2 regions of the Luteibacter sp. W1I16 genome follow, and region 2 is predicted to be linked to the other one. Evidence: predicted binding sites of a transcription regulator. Region 2 holds the regulator's gene; the other holds the start of a gene.
The links. The regulator FliA, encoded in region 2, starts transcription of late flagellar genes. The targets are predictions, from matches to a motif close to TAAAGTTTNNCNNNCNNNGGCCGATAA.
Positions count from the first base shown of each region.

Region 1: the regulator FliA is predicted to act here: its motif matches at 4,684-4,710, upstream of QFZ41_RS15790 (chemotaxis protein CheW).

Region 1 is NZ_JBNDJJ010000001.1:3,597,772-3,605,321, reverse strand. It holds gene QFZ41_RS15810 (protein-glutamate methylesterase/protein-glutamine glutaminase) at 1-724, opposite strand, end outside; gene cheD (chemoreceptor glutamine deamidase CheD) at 783-1,442, opposite strand; gene QFZ41_RS15800 (CheR family methyltransferase) at 1,439-2,314, opposite strand; gene QFZ41_RS15795 (methyl-accepting chemotaxis protein) at 2,318-4,030, opposite strand; gene QFZ41_RS15790 (chemotaxis protein CheW) at 4,112-4,633, opposite strand; gene QFZ41_RS15785 (chemotaxis protein CheA) at 4,987-6,951, opposite strand; gene QFZ41_RS15780 (response regulator) at 6,989-7,351, opposite strand; gene QFZ41_RS15775 (STAS domain-containing protein) at 7,362-7,550, opposite strand, start outside.
Region 2 is NZ_JBNDJJ010000001.1:1,067,128-1,074,677, forward strand. It holds gene QFZ41_RS04735 (chemotaxis protein CheA) at 1-586, opposite strand, end outside; gene QFZ41_RS04740 (protein phosphatase CheZ) at 594-1,235, opposite strand; gene cheY (chemotaxis response regulator CheY) at 1,246-1,647, opposite strand; gene QFZ41_RS04750 (RNA polymerase sigma factor FliA) at 1,679-2,410, opposite strand; gene QFZ41_RS04755 (MinD/ParA family ATP-binding protein) at 2,407-3,282, opposite strand; gene flhF (flagellar biosynthesis protein FlhF) at 3,342-4,673, opposite strand; gene flhA (flagellar biosynthesis protein FlhA) at 4,736-6,841, opposite strand; gene flhB (flagellar biosynthesis protein FlhB) at 6,844-7,550, opposite strand, start outside.

The DNA of each region.
Region 1 (7,550 bases), 2.5 Mb from region 2:
CGGGCGCGATGTACGCATGCCCCGGCTGGATCGGCTGGCCGTCGCGGGCTTCGCATACGCGCATCGCGGAGCACGAATCCATGCGCGCCGCGAACGGGCCGCTGAAAGCCGCCGGGATGTGCTGGGTGATGACGATGGGCGGTGCCGTGGGCGGCATGGCCTCGAGCACGACACGAATCGCCTCGGTGCCGCCCGTGGATGCGCCGATGGCGATGATCCGCGTGCCACCACGGCTGCCCGCCGTCTGCGCGCGCGGCAGCACCGCATCGGCGGAAAGGCGCGGCGCGACGTCGAGCTTGACCACGGCGGCACGCTCACGAGGCTTGGCTCCAGCGGCGAGCCGCACCTTGGCGCAGATCTCCGGCGCATGCTCCATGAAGGTATTGGCCAGGTCAGCCGCGGGCTTGGTGAAGAAATCCACCGCGCCCAGTTCCAGTGCACGCAGGGTCACGTCGGCGCCCCGCTCGGTCAGCGTCGACACCATCACCACGGGCATCGGGCGAAGGCGCATCAGGTTGTCGAGGAAGGTCAGGCCGTCCATGCGCGGCATCTCGACGTCGAGCGTGAGCACGTCGGGATTGAGTTGCTTGATCTTGTCGCGGGCGATCAGCGGGTCCGCGGCGGTGCCGACCACCTCGATGCCCGGATCGGACTCGAGCATGGTCGACAGCACCTTACGCACCAGGGCCGAATCGTCGACGATGAGAACACGTACTTTCTGCATGGGCTCTTGCAACTCGGTGGTGGAACGAAGATGAGGCGAGGCCCCCCGACGGCACGCGTCAGAACAACTCCACCTCTCCCTTTATCGGATCGTCGGCCAATCGCTTGAGGTATCGTTTCTCGCGATCGGCCAGGCTGTGGTCATGCGTGGAGCGCAACTGGCGCACGCGGACCTTGCCGCTCACCGGGAAGAACTGGACCTGGCGCGGATAGATATCGCCCACGTCGGCCGCGCACAGTTTCAACTTCTCCGTGGCGATATAGCGCTGCACGAAGGCGATGTTGCGCTGGCCGATGTCGGTCATGGTGGCGAGCACGCGGCCGCCGCCGAAGATCTTCACTTCGAGATCGTCACGCTTGCCGCCGGCCTTGAGGATGGCGTTGATCAGTTGTTCCATGGCGTCGTTGCCGTAGCGCGCCGCGCGGCCGACGGTGGAACTCCAGCCGTCTCGCTCGCCCGCCGGCTCGGGCAGCATGAAGTGGTTCATGCCACCGATGCGGCGCCGCACGTCGCGCACGCAGGCCGAAACGCACGAACCCAATACCGTGGAAATCATTTCTTCCTGCGTGCTGACGTAATACTCGCCCGGCAGGATCTTCACCGTGACCACTTCCTGCGCCGGGTCCCAGAACCGGCGCACGTGCTCGAATCCCGGCAGCACGCTCTTCGGATCGAAGCCCTGGAAGGTTCGCGGTTGTACGACGAACGTGTCGCTCATGTACGCTTCCGGTAGACCGTCCGGCCGATCAGGTCGAAGTCCTCGGACAGTCCGTACATGGATTCCGAGTGACCGAGGAACAGGTAGCCGCGGCTTTCCAGCATGCCGGCATAACGGGAAAACAGGCGCTGCTTCGTCGGCTTGTCGAAGTAGATGACGACGTTGCGGCAGAAGATCGCGTCGAACTTGCCCTGCATCGGCCACTCGTGCAGCAGGTTCAACGGTTGGATGGAGACCAGTTCGCGCAGGCGCGGATGCACCAGCGCATAACCGTCGTACGCACCTTCACCGCGCAGGAACCAGCGCTTGCGCCGGGCATCGCTCACACCGCCAAGGCGGTCGATCGCGTACATGCCCTTGCGCGCGGCTTCGAGGGCCTGCGGCGAAAGGTCGGTGGCGAGGATCTTCGCGTCGACGTTGGCGCCGGTGCGTTCGAGTGCCTCGGCGAGGACCATGGCGATGGCATACGGCTCTTCGCCCGTGGAGCAACCCGCGGACCAGATACGCAGGCGGCCACCGCCCCGCTTCTCCTCCAGCCAGCGTGGCAGGAGTTCGTCCACCAGCATGTCGTAATGGTGCATCTCGCGGAAGAACGAAGTGACGTTCGTGCTGATGCAACTGGCCAGCTCGCCGAGCTCGGAAGCGGGATCGCGGCGCAGCAGGTCGCAGTAACCGGCGAAGCCGGAGAGACCCAGGGCGCGAAGCCGGCGCAGCAGTCGACCCTGAACCAGTTGGCGCTTGTGTTCGCCGAGCGAGATACCGCAGTGCTGAAGCACGAATTCGCGGAGGAAGGTGAATTCCGCTTCGCCGAGATTCGGCCCCGTCGCGCTCGCCAGCCCGACGGTATCGCCGTTGTTGACGAGCGCGTTCATCGATCAGAACTCCTTCCACGCGCCGGCGTCGGCGGATTCCGCCGGACGCGGGGCACGCGGGGCCGGCGCGCTGCGCACGGCGGCGAACACGGTTTCCATTTCTTCCTTGGCGACGTCCTTGCGGACACCCTTGCCCGCCGGCTTGGCCGAGGCCTGTCCCGCGATCTGGAAGAAGGCGACCTGACGGCTGAGTTCGGTGGCCTGCTCGTGCATCGCACGGGCGGCCGCGGCCGATTCCTCGACCAGCGCGGCGTTCTGCTGGGTCATCTCGTCCATCTGCAGCACGGCGTGGTTCACCTGGTCGATGCCTGCCGACTGCTCCGAACTGGCGGCGGCGATCTCGGCGACGATGTCGGTCACCTTCTTCACGCTCTCGACGATCTCGGCCAGGGCCTTGCCGGACTGGTCGACCAGCTCGGAACCGGTCTTGACCTTGCTCGCGCTGTCGTTGATGAGGCCCTTGATCTCCTTGGCGGCATTCGCCGAACGGCCGGCGAGGTTGCGCACCTCGGTCGCCACGACGGCGAAGCCACGGCCCTGCTCACCCGCGCGCGCCGCTTCCACGGCGGCGTTGAGCGCCAGCAGGTTGGTCTGGAAGGCGATCTCGTCGATCAGGCTGACGATGTCGGAAATCTTCTTGCTCGAGCTGTTGATCTCGCGCATGGCGACGACCGTCTGCGCGACGACCTCGCCACCGCGCTCGGCCTGTTCGCGGGCGCCACGGGCCAGCTGGTTGGCATGGCTGGCGTTCTCGGCGTTCTGCTTCACCGTGGAGGTCATTTCCTCCATCGACGAGGCGGTTTCCTCCAGGCTGGAGGCCTGTTCCTGGGTGCGCTGCGAGAGGTCGTCGTTGCCGCGCGAAATCTGTTGCGCGGCCGTGCTGACCGAACCGGAGCCATGGCGGACTTCCGAGACGATGGCGCTGAGGCGCTCGTCCATCGCACGGAACGCGGCCTGCAACTGGCCGAGTTCGTCGCTGCGGGTGACCTGGATGTCGTGGCCCAGCTTGCCTTCGGCGATCTCGTGCGCGACGTTCACCGTCTGCGCCAGGGTGCGTATGATCGAGCGGATCACCAGCACGGCGATCAGAAGGCAGACGAACAGACCGATGGCGAGCGACGCGATGCTGAGGGCACGAACAGTCTTGTACTGCGCGCTCTCCTTGGCGTAGATGGCGGCCGCCTCGTCACGCTTGGCTTCGACCACCTTGGTCAGCTGGTTCTGGCGATCCATCAGCAGCGGACGGACCTGGAGTTCCAGTACGTCGGACGCACCCTGGTCGCCCTGGTTCAACGCGTCGACCATGTCCGACTTCGCCTGGGCGTAGTCGGCGTTCGTCGCCTGCCACTTGTCGTAGAGCTTCTTGATGTCGGCGGACATCGGAATCTTCAGGAACTCGGCCTTGGTGGCATCCATGTCGGCCTGGTACTTCTGGAACTCGGCGACCTTCTGCTTCACCTGGTCGGGATTGCCGACCTTCGCCGCGGCCTCGCCCAGCACGATGAAGGACATCAGCGAGTTCGTGTTGATGCGGGTCAGCATCTCGGAAGGAACCAGTTCCTCCTCGTAGATCTGGCGCATGCCTTCGTTCTGGAAGTGCATCGCACCCAGGCCGACGGCCGCGCCACCCAGGAGCATGAGCGTGAGCAAACCGAGCACGCCGTAGAGGCGGCCGCGGACGGTCAGGGCGGGAACTTTGAACTTGAACTTCTTCATCACGATTCCAATCGGCAAAGTGCGGCAAAGGCTAACCGGGCATTACATACCGGCTGGCCGTGGCCGCCGGCGTTCGTAGGCTCAGGCGACGGCTTTCACTTCCGGCGAGGCCAGGGCGACCTCGAGCATCTGGGCGTCTTGCGGTTGCAACAGGCGATCCACGTCGAGCAGCAGCACCATGCGCTCGCCGACGGAGGTCAGGCCCTTGAGGTATTCGGTATCCACCGTGGTTCCCATGTCGGGGACCGGGCGAACCGCCGCCGGCAGCACGTCGACCACATCGGAGACCGCGTCGACCACGACGCCGAACTGACGCCCGGCGACCATCACGATCACGCAGACGGTGGTGGCGGTGTATTCCTCGGAAGCCAGGCCGAAACGCAGGCGCAGATCGAGCACGGGAACGATGGCGCCGCGCAGGTTGAGCACGCCCAGCACATAGGACGGTGCCTGCGGAATGCGCGTGACCGGTGTCCAGCCACGGATCTCGCGAACGGCGAGGATATCGACGCCGTATTCCTCGTTCCCGAGGTTGACGGTGAGGTATTGCGCGGCCTCATCGGACGCATCGGTAGCGGTGGCGTAGCTGGCTTGCTGATTCATGTCGTTCCCACGGCGGATCGGATCGGCGGTTCGGGACCCCTTCCCCAGGGGTATCGGCCGCTGCCGCAGGGACTTGAGGGGGAAGTACGCCGGATTTGGCAAGAGGCCCGGAGGGGCGACTCTGGTGGGATGCCCACTCCGGGCGAACCTTTGCTCTGGTGGGAGCCTTGCTCTGGTGGGAGCCGACCTTGTCGGCGATCCCGCGGCAGCGGGCCAGGTCACGGCAAGCACCCATCGCCGACAAGGTCGGCTCCCACCAGCCTGGGGCAAGCACCCATCGCCGACAGGGTCGGCTCCCACCACATCGGGCTGCCCTCTTAAATGGCTGCCACTTAGGCAGCCAGCACAGCGACTCAAGCAGCCTTGCGCCGCCCCTGCATGCGAACCAGCCCCGTCACATCCGCGATCAACGCGACCGAGCCATCGGCCAGGATCGTCGCACCGGAAATCCCGGCCACCCGGCGGTAGTTGGCCTCCAACGACTTCACCACCGCCTGCTGCTGCCCGATCAACTCGTCGACGAACAGGCCGATACGTGTCCCCTCGCCTTCCACCACGATCACGATGCCCTCGTCCAGCGCACGCCGGCGGCCCGCGCAACCGAAGACGTCGAACAGGCGGACGATCGGCAACCAGTGCTCGCGGAAACGGAACAGCTCGCCACCACCGGCCACGCTGCGGACAGCATCCGGCTTCACCTGCACGGATTCCACGATGGAGACCAAGGGCACGATATAGGTCTCCTCGCCCACCGCGGCGGTGAGGCCGTCGATGATCGCGAGGGTGAGCGGCAAGGTGATCGTGAACGTGGTGCCACTGCCCTGCACGCTGCGGATGCCGACGGTGCCGCCGAGATCCATGACGTTGCGGCGGACCACGTCCATGCCCACGCCACGGCCGGAAAGGTCGGTGGTGGTGGCGGCGGTGGAGAAACCCGCCTCGAAGATGAGATCGGCCACGGCGTCGTCGGACATGCCGTCGCCCGAGGCGATGATGCCGCGCTGGATGGCCTTGGCCACGATGGCGTCGCGGTTCAGACCGGCGCCGTCGTCGGCCACTTCCACCACGATGGAGCCGCCACGATGGAAGGCCTCCATGCGCAGCGTGCCGGTGTCGCCCTTGCTCGAGGCGAGGCGCTTCGAGGGCATTTCCAGGCCGTGATCGATGGCATTTCGCACCAGATGGACCAGCGGATCGCCGATCTTCTCCAGCACGGTCTTGTCCAGTTCGGTCGTCTCGCCACGGAGGTCGAGCACGACCTTCTTGTCGAGCTTCTGCGCCAGGTCGCGGACCAGGCGCGGGAAACGGTTGAACACCGTGCTGATCGGCAGCATGCGGATGCTCATGACGCTTTCCTGCAACTCACGCGTATGGCGCCCGAGTTGGGCGAGGCCATGGCGGAGCATTTCCAGCTGCGACGCGTCCACACCGTCGTGGAACTGACTCAGCATCGACTGCGTGATGACCAGTTCGCCGACGAGGTTGATCAGGGTGTCGATCTTCTCGATACCGACGCGGACCGAGCTGGATTCGCTGTTGGCGGCCGGCTCGCGCACGGCACGGGGCCCGGCGGCGGCAGCCGGTGCGGCGGCGGCCGGTGCCGGCGCGGCGACACGCGGCGTCAGCGTGAGGTCGCAGTCACCGTCCACCCAGTCGAACACGCCCTCGACGGCCGTGCGCTTGGCGCCGGCATCGAGGCGGAGCGTCCAGCCGAGGTAGGACGACGACGCGTCCATATCGGCCAACGAGGGAAGCTTGCTGGCATCGCATTCGACGCTCAGCGGGCCGAGGGCGGCGAATTCGCGGAACATGCGCGCCGGGTCGTTGCCGGTCTTCAGCAGGTAGTCGAACGGACGGAAGGCGATGTCCCAGCCTTCGATCGCTTCGGCCGGTGCAGCAGCCTTCGCGGCCACGGGCGCGGCGGAGCCACCGGACACCATGGCCGACAACTCGGCCAGCAAGGCCTGGCTCTCGGCGGTGGCCGCTGGCTGGCCCGCCATCGACAACGCCAGCATGTCGCGCACGGTGTCGCCCGAACGGAGCAGCAGTTCCACCACGGCCTTTTCCATCGGACGGCGGCCACTGCGGACCTCGTCCATCAGGTTTTCCGCCACGTGCGTGAAGGCGGCCACGTCGGTGAAGCCGAACGTCGCCGCACCGCCCTTGATCGAATGGGCAGCACGGAACACGACGTTGATCAGTTCCGGATCGTCGGCGCCCTCGTCCAGCGCGAGGAGGGCCTGCTCCATGGCGTCGAGACCGTCGAGGCTCTCTTCGTGGAACGCCTTGTGGAATTGCGCCAGATCGACTTTGGACATGGGTGGACCCTGGATTGCCGGAACGTCTTGGAACGGATTAACCGAGCACGCGGGCCACGGTGGCCAACAGCTGGTCGGGATCGAACGGCTTCACCAGCCAGCCGGTAGCACCGGCGGCCTTGCCTTCCATCTTCTTCTCGGGGTTGGACTCGGTGGTCAGCATGAGGATCGGTACGCCGCTGTAACCCGGACGCGTGCGGATCTCGCGGACCATCGTGATGCCGTCCATCACCGGCATGTTCACGTCGGCGAGGATCAGGTCGAACTTGTGGTTACCCGCCGAATCCAGGGCCGCCTGGCCATTGTCGGCCTCTTCGACATCGTGACCGGCGCCACGCAGGGTGAAGGCGACCATGCTGCGCATGGAAGCCGAATCGTCTACCGCAAGAATCTTTGCCATGGGAGCACCTTCAGTTCACGCCGGCTTGGGCCGGCAGTTCAATCAAAGCATCGAGGCCGAGCGTGGACACGCCACGGCGGAGGGTGTCGCTGACCCCTGTCCAGGCCACGGGAACGCCCGCGGCACGCGCATCGCGCGAGAAGGCCGCGAGCACCTGCAGGGCGGCGGTGTCCGTCTGGGCCACGCCGGCCGCGTCGAT
Region 2 (7,550 bases):
CATAGAGGGAATCGAGAAGTGCCTCGAATTCGTCATCGGAAATGGTGCCCGAAGGCGCGGTCGCCGGTTCGCGATCGCTGCGCGCGGCATCGAGCATCGCTTCGAATTCATCTTCGATCGGATCGTACGGCCGTGCCTGCGCGGGTGCCGCCACGGGCGGCGCGGTCGGCAGGGTCAAGGCGGCGGGCGGCGCGGACACCGCCCGGCCAGGAATCAAGAGGCGGTCGAGCAGTGAACGCGGCGCAGGTTCGATCGGCAGGCCGCCGTCAGCGGCACGCATCATGTCGTTGAGGAGGTCGAGCGATTCCAGCAGCGCGTCCATGAAACCGGCGTCGAGCACGATCGAGCCGTTGCGTGCCTCGTTGAGCAGGTCCTCGCCCCGGTGGCAGAGCTCGACCATCGGGTTGAGGCCGAGGAAGCCCGCACCGCCCTTCACGGTGTGGAACGCGCGGAAGACCGCGTTCAACAGCTCCATGTCGTTCGGCGACGCTTCGAGATCCACGAGCTGTTCGCCCAGGCTCTCCAGCAGTTCACGCGCCTCGATCAGGAAGACGTTGAGCAGCTCGTTGTCCAGCTCCACGCTCATACGGCGCTCAGAACCCGAATTCGCTGAGGAGGCGATCGACCTCGTCCTGGCTGACCTTGTCGGCGGCCGGCGCGGCGCCGCCCGCCAGCGAGCCCGTGAGGCGCACCAGTTCCACCAGCGAGGATTCCACCTTGGCCATGAAGGCCTCGACCTGGGCCACGCGCTGGCCGGAGAGATCCTGCCAGGACTGGGCTTCGACCATCTCGCCGAAGCCGATGTCGCAACTCTGCGCGAAATCGCCCACGCGCACGGCCAGTGCCGTGGCCTGGGTCGCGAACGCAGGGTCGGCGTGACCGAGCACCAGCACCTCGTCGGCCTGACGGGCCAGCGCCTGGGCTTGCGGACGCAGCTTCTCGCTGAAATCGAGCGTGCGATGCGCGGCTTGCGAACTCATCTCGAGCACATCGCGCAGGTGCTTGCGCGCGTCGCTCATGTTGCCCGGCACGCCATCGTGCGAAATATCGGCGGCAAGACGGCGAGCGGACTCGTGCAGGTCGCGGGCGAGGTGGCCCAGGGCCATGAACAGGTGCTGTTCGCGGGTGCGCAGCAATTGGTCGAGCGCCTGCTCGAAAGAGACGCTGTCGTCGGCGTCGAGCAACGCGCGCAGTTCGGGAGCCACGTCGTGGCCGCTGGAAAGCATGGTGTTCATCGTGATTCCCTTAGCCCGCGGCCGCGGCGAGTCGTTCGAAGATCTTGTCGAGTTTTTCCTTCAGCGTGACCGCGGTGAACGGCTTGACGACATAGCCGTTCACGCCGCTCTGCGCCGCCGCGATGATCTGGTCGCGGTTGTTCTCCGCCGTGACCATCAGCACCGGCATGGCCTTCAGCGCTGCGTCCGCGCGAATCGCCCGGAGCAGGTCGATGCCTGTCATGTTCGGCATGTTCCAGTCGGTCACGACGAGGTCGAACGGCTGCGCGCGCAGCAGCGTCAACGCCGCGTTGCCGTCCTCGGCCTCCTGGATGAGGGTGTTGGTGAATCCCAACTCCACCAGGAGGTTCCTCACGATGCGTCGCATGGTGGAGAAATCGTCCACCACGAGGATCTTCATGTTCTTGTCCAAAACTCGTCTCCGCCTTGCTACCGCGCGTTCGTCAATGCTTGTCTTTCCAACCCGACATGCGTGCGCGGAGTCGAATGAGGGCCTGGCCATGGATCTGGCACACCCGCGATTCGCTCACTCCCAGCACCGCACCGATTTCCTTCAGGTTGAGCTCTTCATCGTAGTACAGCGACATGACCAGCTTCTCGCGCTCGGGCAATCCATCGATGGACTGCGCCAGCGCGTCACGCAGGCCTTGCTGCTCGAACAATCCATCCGGACCCGAGGCGTCCGGGTCGGCGACGTCGATCGCGGAGCCTTCGTCGCCTTCCGGCGCCGTCAGGCTCAGCAACCGCGCGCTCGCCGCGTCGGCCAGGATCTGGTTGTACTCCATGGCGTCGATGCCCAGTCGCTTCATCACTTCCGCGTCTTCGGCGTCGCCACCCGTCTCGTTCTCGATCTGCCTCGTCACCTCCGCGACCTCGCGCAACTTCCGGTGGACGGAGCGCGGGGTCCAGTCCGTCTTGCGCAGTTCGTCCAGCATGGCGCCACGTATGCGGATGCCCGCATAGGTTTCGAAGCTGGCCGCGCGAGTCGGCGAGTAATTCCTTGCCGCCTCCAGCAGTCCGATCATCCCGGCCTGCATGAGGTCGTTCGCATCCACGCTTGGCGGCAGCCGGCCCATCAGGTGATAGGCGATCCGGCGCACCAGCGGCGCGTGGTTCTTGACTAATTGATCCGCCGGGATACGCGTGATCTCGAGATATTCGGTCGCGACGCTCACAGTGGCAGCCCTCCCCCCAGATGGGACCGTTCGGCGAAAAAGCCGATGCGTCCCTGTGCCCGGGGTTCGGGTTCACCCCATGTATCGACCGACCTGGCCAGATTCTTGAATCCGACCGCCGACCGGCTGCTCGGCCAGGCATCGACCACCGCCGACTGGCGGCGGATGGCCTGGCGCAGGTACTCGTCGTGCGGAACCATGCCCATGAAATCCAGGGACACGTCGAGGAAGCGGTTTGTCACCCGTGACAGCTTCTCGAACAGCTGGCGGCCCTCCTGGGCATGCCGGACCATGTTGGCGACGATGCGGAAACGGTTCACGTCGAACTCGCGGCTCATGACCTTGATCAGCGCATAGGCGTCGGTCAGGGAAGCGGGCTCGTCGCAGACCACGACCACCACCTCGTCCGAGGCGGCGGCGAACATCGACACGCTGTCGGAAATCCCGGCGGCGGTGTCGACGATCAGGTATTCCGGTGGCAGGGGGTACTCATCGAAGGCGCGGATCACGGCCGCGTGCTCGATGTTCGGCAGCTGCGCCATGCGGCGCGTGCCGGACGTGGCCGGGATCACCTTCAGGCCGTGGGCGGCCTGGAGGATCAGGTCCTCGATGCCGCACTCGCCCCCGAGCATGTGCCCGAGGTGGCGGGTGGGCTGGAGGCCGAGCAGGACGTCGATGTTCGCCATGGCGAGGTCGGCGTCGAGGAGGACGACGTCACGGCCGCCCATCGCGAGCGCCATGCCGAGATTGACCGCCACCGTGGTCTTGCCCACGCCACCCTTCCCGCCTGCGACGGCGATGCTTCGGGTGGGTCGGCGGTCGGCGAGCCAGTTGAGTCCGGCGGCCTGGGTGGAATCGACGTGTGTGCTCATGAAGGAAGTCACTGCCGTAAGTGTTTGCGGTTGCGTTGCCGGGAAGGGTGGTTGCGCGATCAGGCCAGGGCCGGCGCCGCGATGCCGAAGCGCTCGGCAAGCAGGGCGTCGTCCGGTTCGTCGTTGCGCTGCTTGAGCAACTGGGCCGCGAGGCAGACCAGCTTGCGCGCGTCGGCCGAGGCGATGTCCTCGGGCACGCGCTGCCCATCCGTGGTGTAGTCAAGCGGCATCCGGTGCCGGATAAGAGCCGAGAGCGCGCCGCCGATCAGCGGGGCCTCATCGAGCTTGGTGAGGACCGCGCTCTGCGGCGCCAGCGGCGCGTAGGCGCGGATCGCGTTATCGATGGCCTGGGCCTGCGCGTTGGCGGCCAGCACCAGGCACACGCGCACGTCCGAGGTGGCGCGCAGTGTCTCGAACTGTTGCTGCAACTTCGGGTCGTTGCCGGAGAGACCGGCCGTGTCGACCAGCACGGTGTGCTTGCCGCGCAACTGGATCAGCACGTTGCGCAGGCTCGTCGCGTCATGCGCGTTGAATACGCGCACGCCGAGCAGGCGGCCGTAATGTTCCAGCTGCGCGCCGGCGCCGATGCGGTACTGGTCGGCACTGATCAAGGCGACGTTCGACGCCCCATGGCGCAGCACGGCGCGGGCGGCGAGCTTGGCGATGGTGGTGGTCTTGCCCACGCCCGTGGTGCCGACCAGGGCGGTGGTGCCGCCGCCGACCGTGTCGAAATTCCGCCCGCTGGTGCGGATGTTGCGCGAGAGCATGCCCAGCGGCAGGTAGCGCGCCTGCTCGGCGTTCATGTCGGCAGGCAGTTCCGCGCACAGCGCGCGCGCCACGTCACCGTCGATGCCCAGGCGGGTCATCTCGCGCAGCACGCGGGCACGCAGCGGCTGCTCGCGGTCCATCTGGTTCCAGGCGAGGGTCGAGAGCTGCACTTCAAGCATCTCGCGCAGGTTGTTGATCTCTGCGCGCACGCCGTTCACGGCGGCATCGTTGGCCGGCGCCACGGTGGCGGCGCGGACCACGTCGGCGACGCTGGCGGCGAGCGCGGCGCTCGACTGGCGCTGCGGTGCGTTGGTGTTCAGCGGCGTGCCCGACTTCGCGGCGCGCTCCACGGCGGCGGCGGTGGCGGCGCGTGCCTGGTCGATGCGGGCGGCGCGTTCGGCTTCATCGCGCGTGGCGCGGATCGGCGCTTCCTCGCGGGCCGGCGTGTCGAAACCGAAACCGGCCTCGCGCACCAGCGCCTCGTCGTAATCGAGCGCGGCGATGATCTCGATACCGTCGTCCAGCCGGCGCGTGGACAGGATCACGGCGTCCGGACCCTGTTCGTCGCGGACCTGGCGCATGGCCTGGCGCATATCCGGAGCAACGAATCGTTTGATTTTCATGCGTTCGATCCTGTCTTCATTCGTTCGGTCCGCACGGCGATTCCCCGCGCGGTATCTCGTTCCTATCGCCCGAGGGCCGTCACCAGCTTGACGCGCCGGTTGTCCGGAACCTCGTTGTACGCAAGTACATGCAGGTTTTGGGCCACATGCCGGGTGAAGCGCGAAAGCCACGGACGAAGTGCCGGCGACACCAGCAGGACGGCCGGTTCACCCGCCGCTTCCTGGCGGCGCGCCGCATCGGCGACGCTCTGCTGGAGGCGATCCGCGAGGCCCGGCTCGACCGCAGCGCCGGCGGGACCGCCACCTTGCAGGGACTGCAACAGGATCTGCTCCAGTTCGGGCGCCAAAGTAATGACAGGCACTTCCGTACCGAGGCCGGCGATCTCCTGCACGATCTGTCGACCGAGGGTGACACGCACTGCCGCCGCGAGGACGCCGGGATCCTGGCTCTGACCCGCATGCTCGGCCAGCGATTCGACGATGCCGCGGAAGTTGCGGATGGGCACGCGCTCGGCGAGCAGGTTCTGCAACACCTTGACCACGACGCCCAGCGAGAGGCGCTTGGGCACCAGGTCTTCGACGAGCTTGGGTGTCTGCTGGGCGAGACGGTCGAGCAACTGCTGCACGTCCTGGTGGCCGATGAGTTCGTGGGCGTGGTTCTGCAGGATGTGCGAAAGATGGGTGGCGATCACCGTGGCCGGATCGACCACGGTGTAGCCCAGGGTCTGCGCGTGCTCGCGCATGCCCGGCTCGATCCACACGGCATCCAGGCCGAAGGCGGGATCGCGCGTGGCGATGCCGTTGATCGTGCCGTGCACGCGGCCCGGGTCGATCGCCAGCATGCGCTCGGTGTGGATCTCCGCTTCGCCCATCGGCACGCCCATCAGGGAAATGCGATAGCCGTGCGGGGCCAGGTCCAGGTTGTCGCGGATGTGCACCGAAGGAACCAGGAAACCGAGTTCTTGCGACAGCTTGCGGCGCACAGACTTGATCCGCGCCATCAGTTCGCCGCCCTGGGCCTTGTCCACCAGCGGGATGAGCCGGTAGCCGACTTCGAGGCCGATCGTGTCCACCTGGGCCACGTCTTCCCACGAGAGCTCCAGGCGCTCCGCCGGCGGCGCGGACTCCAGCGCCAGTTCGGAGCCGGGCGCACCCGCGCCTGCCGCGGCGGCGGTGCGCTCCTGCTTTGCCTGGGTCAACTTCCACGCGGCGAAACCGGCGAGCGCCGCCAGGATGAGGAACGGGATGTTCGGCATGCCCGGGATCAGGCCCATCGTGCCCAGCACGGCCGCCGCGACGCCGAGCGCCTTCGGCTGGCCGAACAACTGCCCCATCACGTGCTTTCCCATTTCCTGGGACTTCGACACGCGGGTGACGATCACCGCGGTGGCGATCGAGAGCATCAGGCCCGGCACCTGGGCCACCAGGCCGTCACCGATGGTCAGCAGCGTGTAGGTGCGCGCGGCTTCGGCCGCGGATAGCCCATGCTGCAACATGCCGATGAAGAAGCCGCCGATGATGTTGATCGCGAGGATCAGCATGCCGGCGGTGGCGTCGCCGCGGACGAACTTCGAGGCACCGTCCATCGAACCGTAGAAATCGGCTTCCTCGCGGACTTCCTGGCGGCGCTCGCGGGCCTGCTCCTGCGTCAACAGGCCGGCGTTGAGGTCGGCGTCGATCGCCATCTGCTTGCCGGGCATGGCATCGAGGGTGAAACGCGCGGTCACCTCGGACACGCGCGTCGCACCCTTGGTCACCACCACGAAGTTGATGATGGTGAGGATGGCGAACACGACGAAACCGACCGCGAAGTTGCCCCCGATGACGAACTCGCCGAAAGCCTCGATCACCTTGCCCGCCGCGCCCGGCCCGTTGTGCCCATGCAGCAGCACCACGCGGGTGGAAGCGATGTTCAGGGCCAGGCGGAGCAAGGTGGCGAACAGCACCACGGTCGGAAACGAGGCCAGTTCCAGCGGCCGCATGACGTACATCGTGGCCAGCAGGATCACCAGCGACAACGCGATGTTGAAGGTGAACAGCAGGTCCAGCATGAACGGCGGCAAGGGCAGCATCATCATGCCGAGCATGATCAGCATCGCCACCGGCGCGGCGACGCCGCGGCGGCCGATCTGCCGGAACGTGCCCATGAAGTTGGAGGAAGCTGCCATCGTCAGTTATCCATGCGGTAGGGGCCGAGCAAATCCGGATCGATGTCCTGCTCGGGTAGATCGGGCGGGAGGTCGCCGACGGCGATCGCCTGCTTCAGCCGGAACACGTACGCCAGGATCTGGGCCACGGCGATGTACAGCGCCGCGGGGATCTCGCGTCCGATTTCCGTCGTGTGATACAAGGCGCGTGCCAACGGCGGTGCTTCCACCACCGGAACCTTCGCCCCACCCGCCACATCGCGGATCTGCTGGGCGATCACGTCCACGCCCTTGGCCACCACGCGGGGCGCTCCCATGCGGTTTTCGTCGTATTTCAGGGCCACGGCGAAGTGGGTCGGGTTGGTCACGATCACGTCCGCCGTGGGCACGTCTTCCATCATCCGCCGGCGCGCCATCTGGTGCTGCATCTGACGGATTTTCGACTTCAGTTCGGGGCTGCCCTCGCTTTCCTTGTGCTCGTCCTTCACTTCCTGCTTGCTCATCTTCATCTTCTTGGTGAAGCTGAACTTCTGCCATGGCGCATCGACCAGCGCGATGGCGCCGAGCGCACAGGCGAAGACGAGCGAGGCCTGGCCGAAGATGGAGAAGGCCTGCGCGATGCCGACGCTGACCGGACCGGTGCCCACGGTGTACATGTCCCTCGTCGAGCGAAGCAGGAACCAGACCAGCGCGCCGCCGATAAGCACGAGCTTGAGCAGCGACTTGCCCA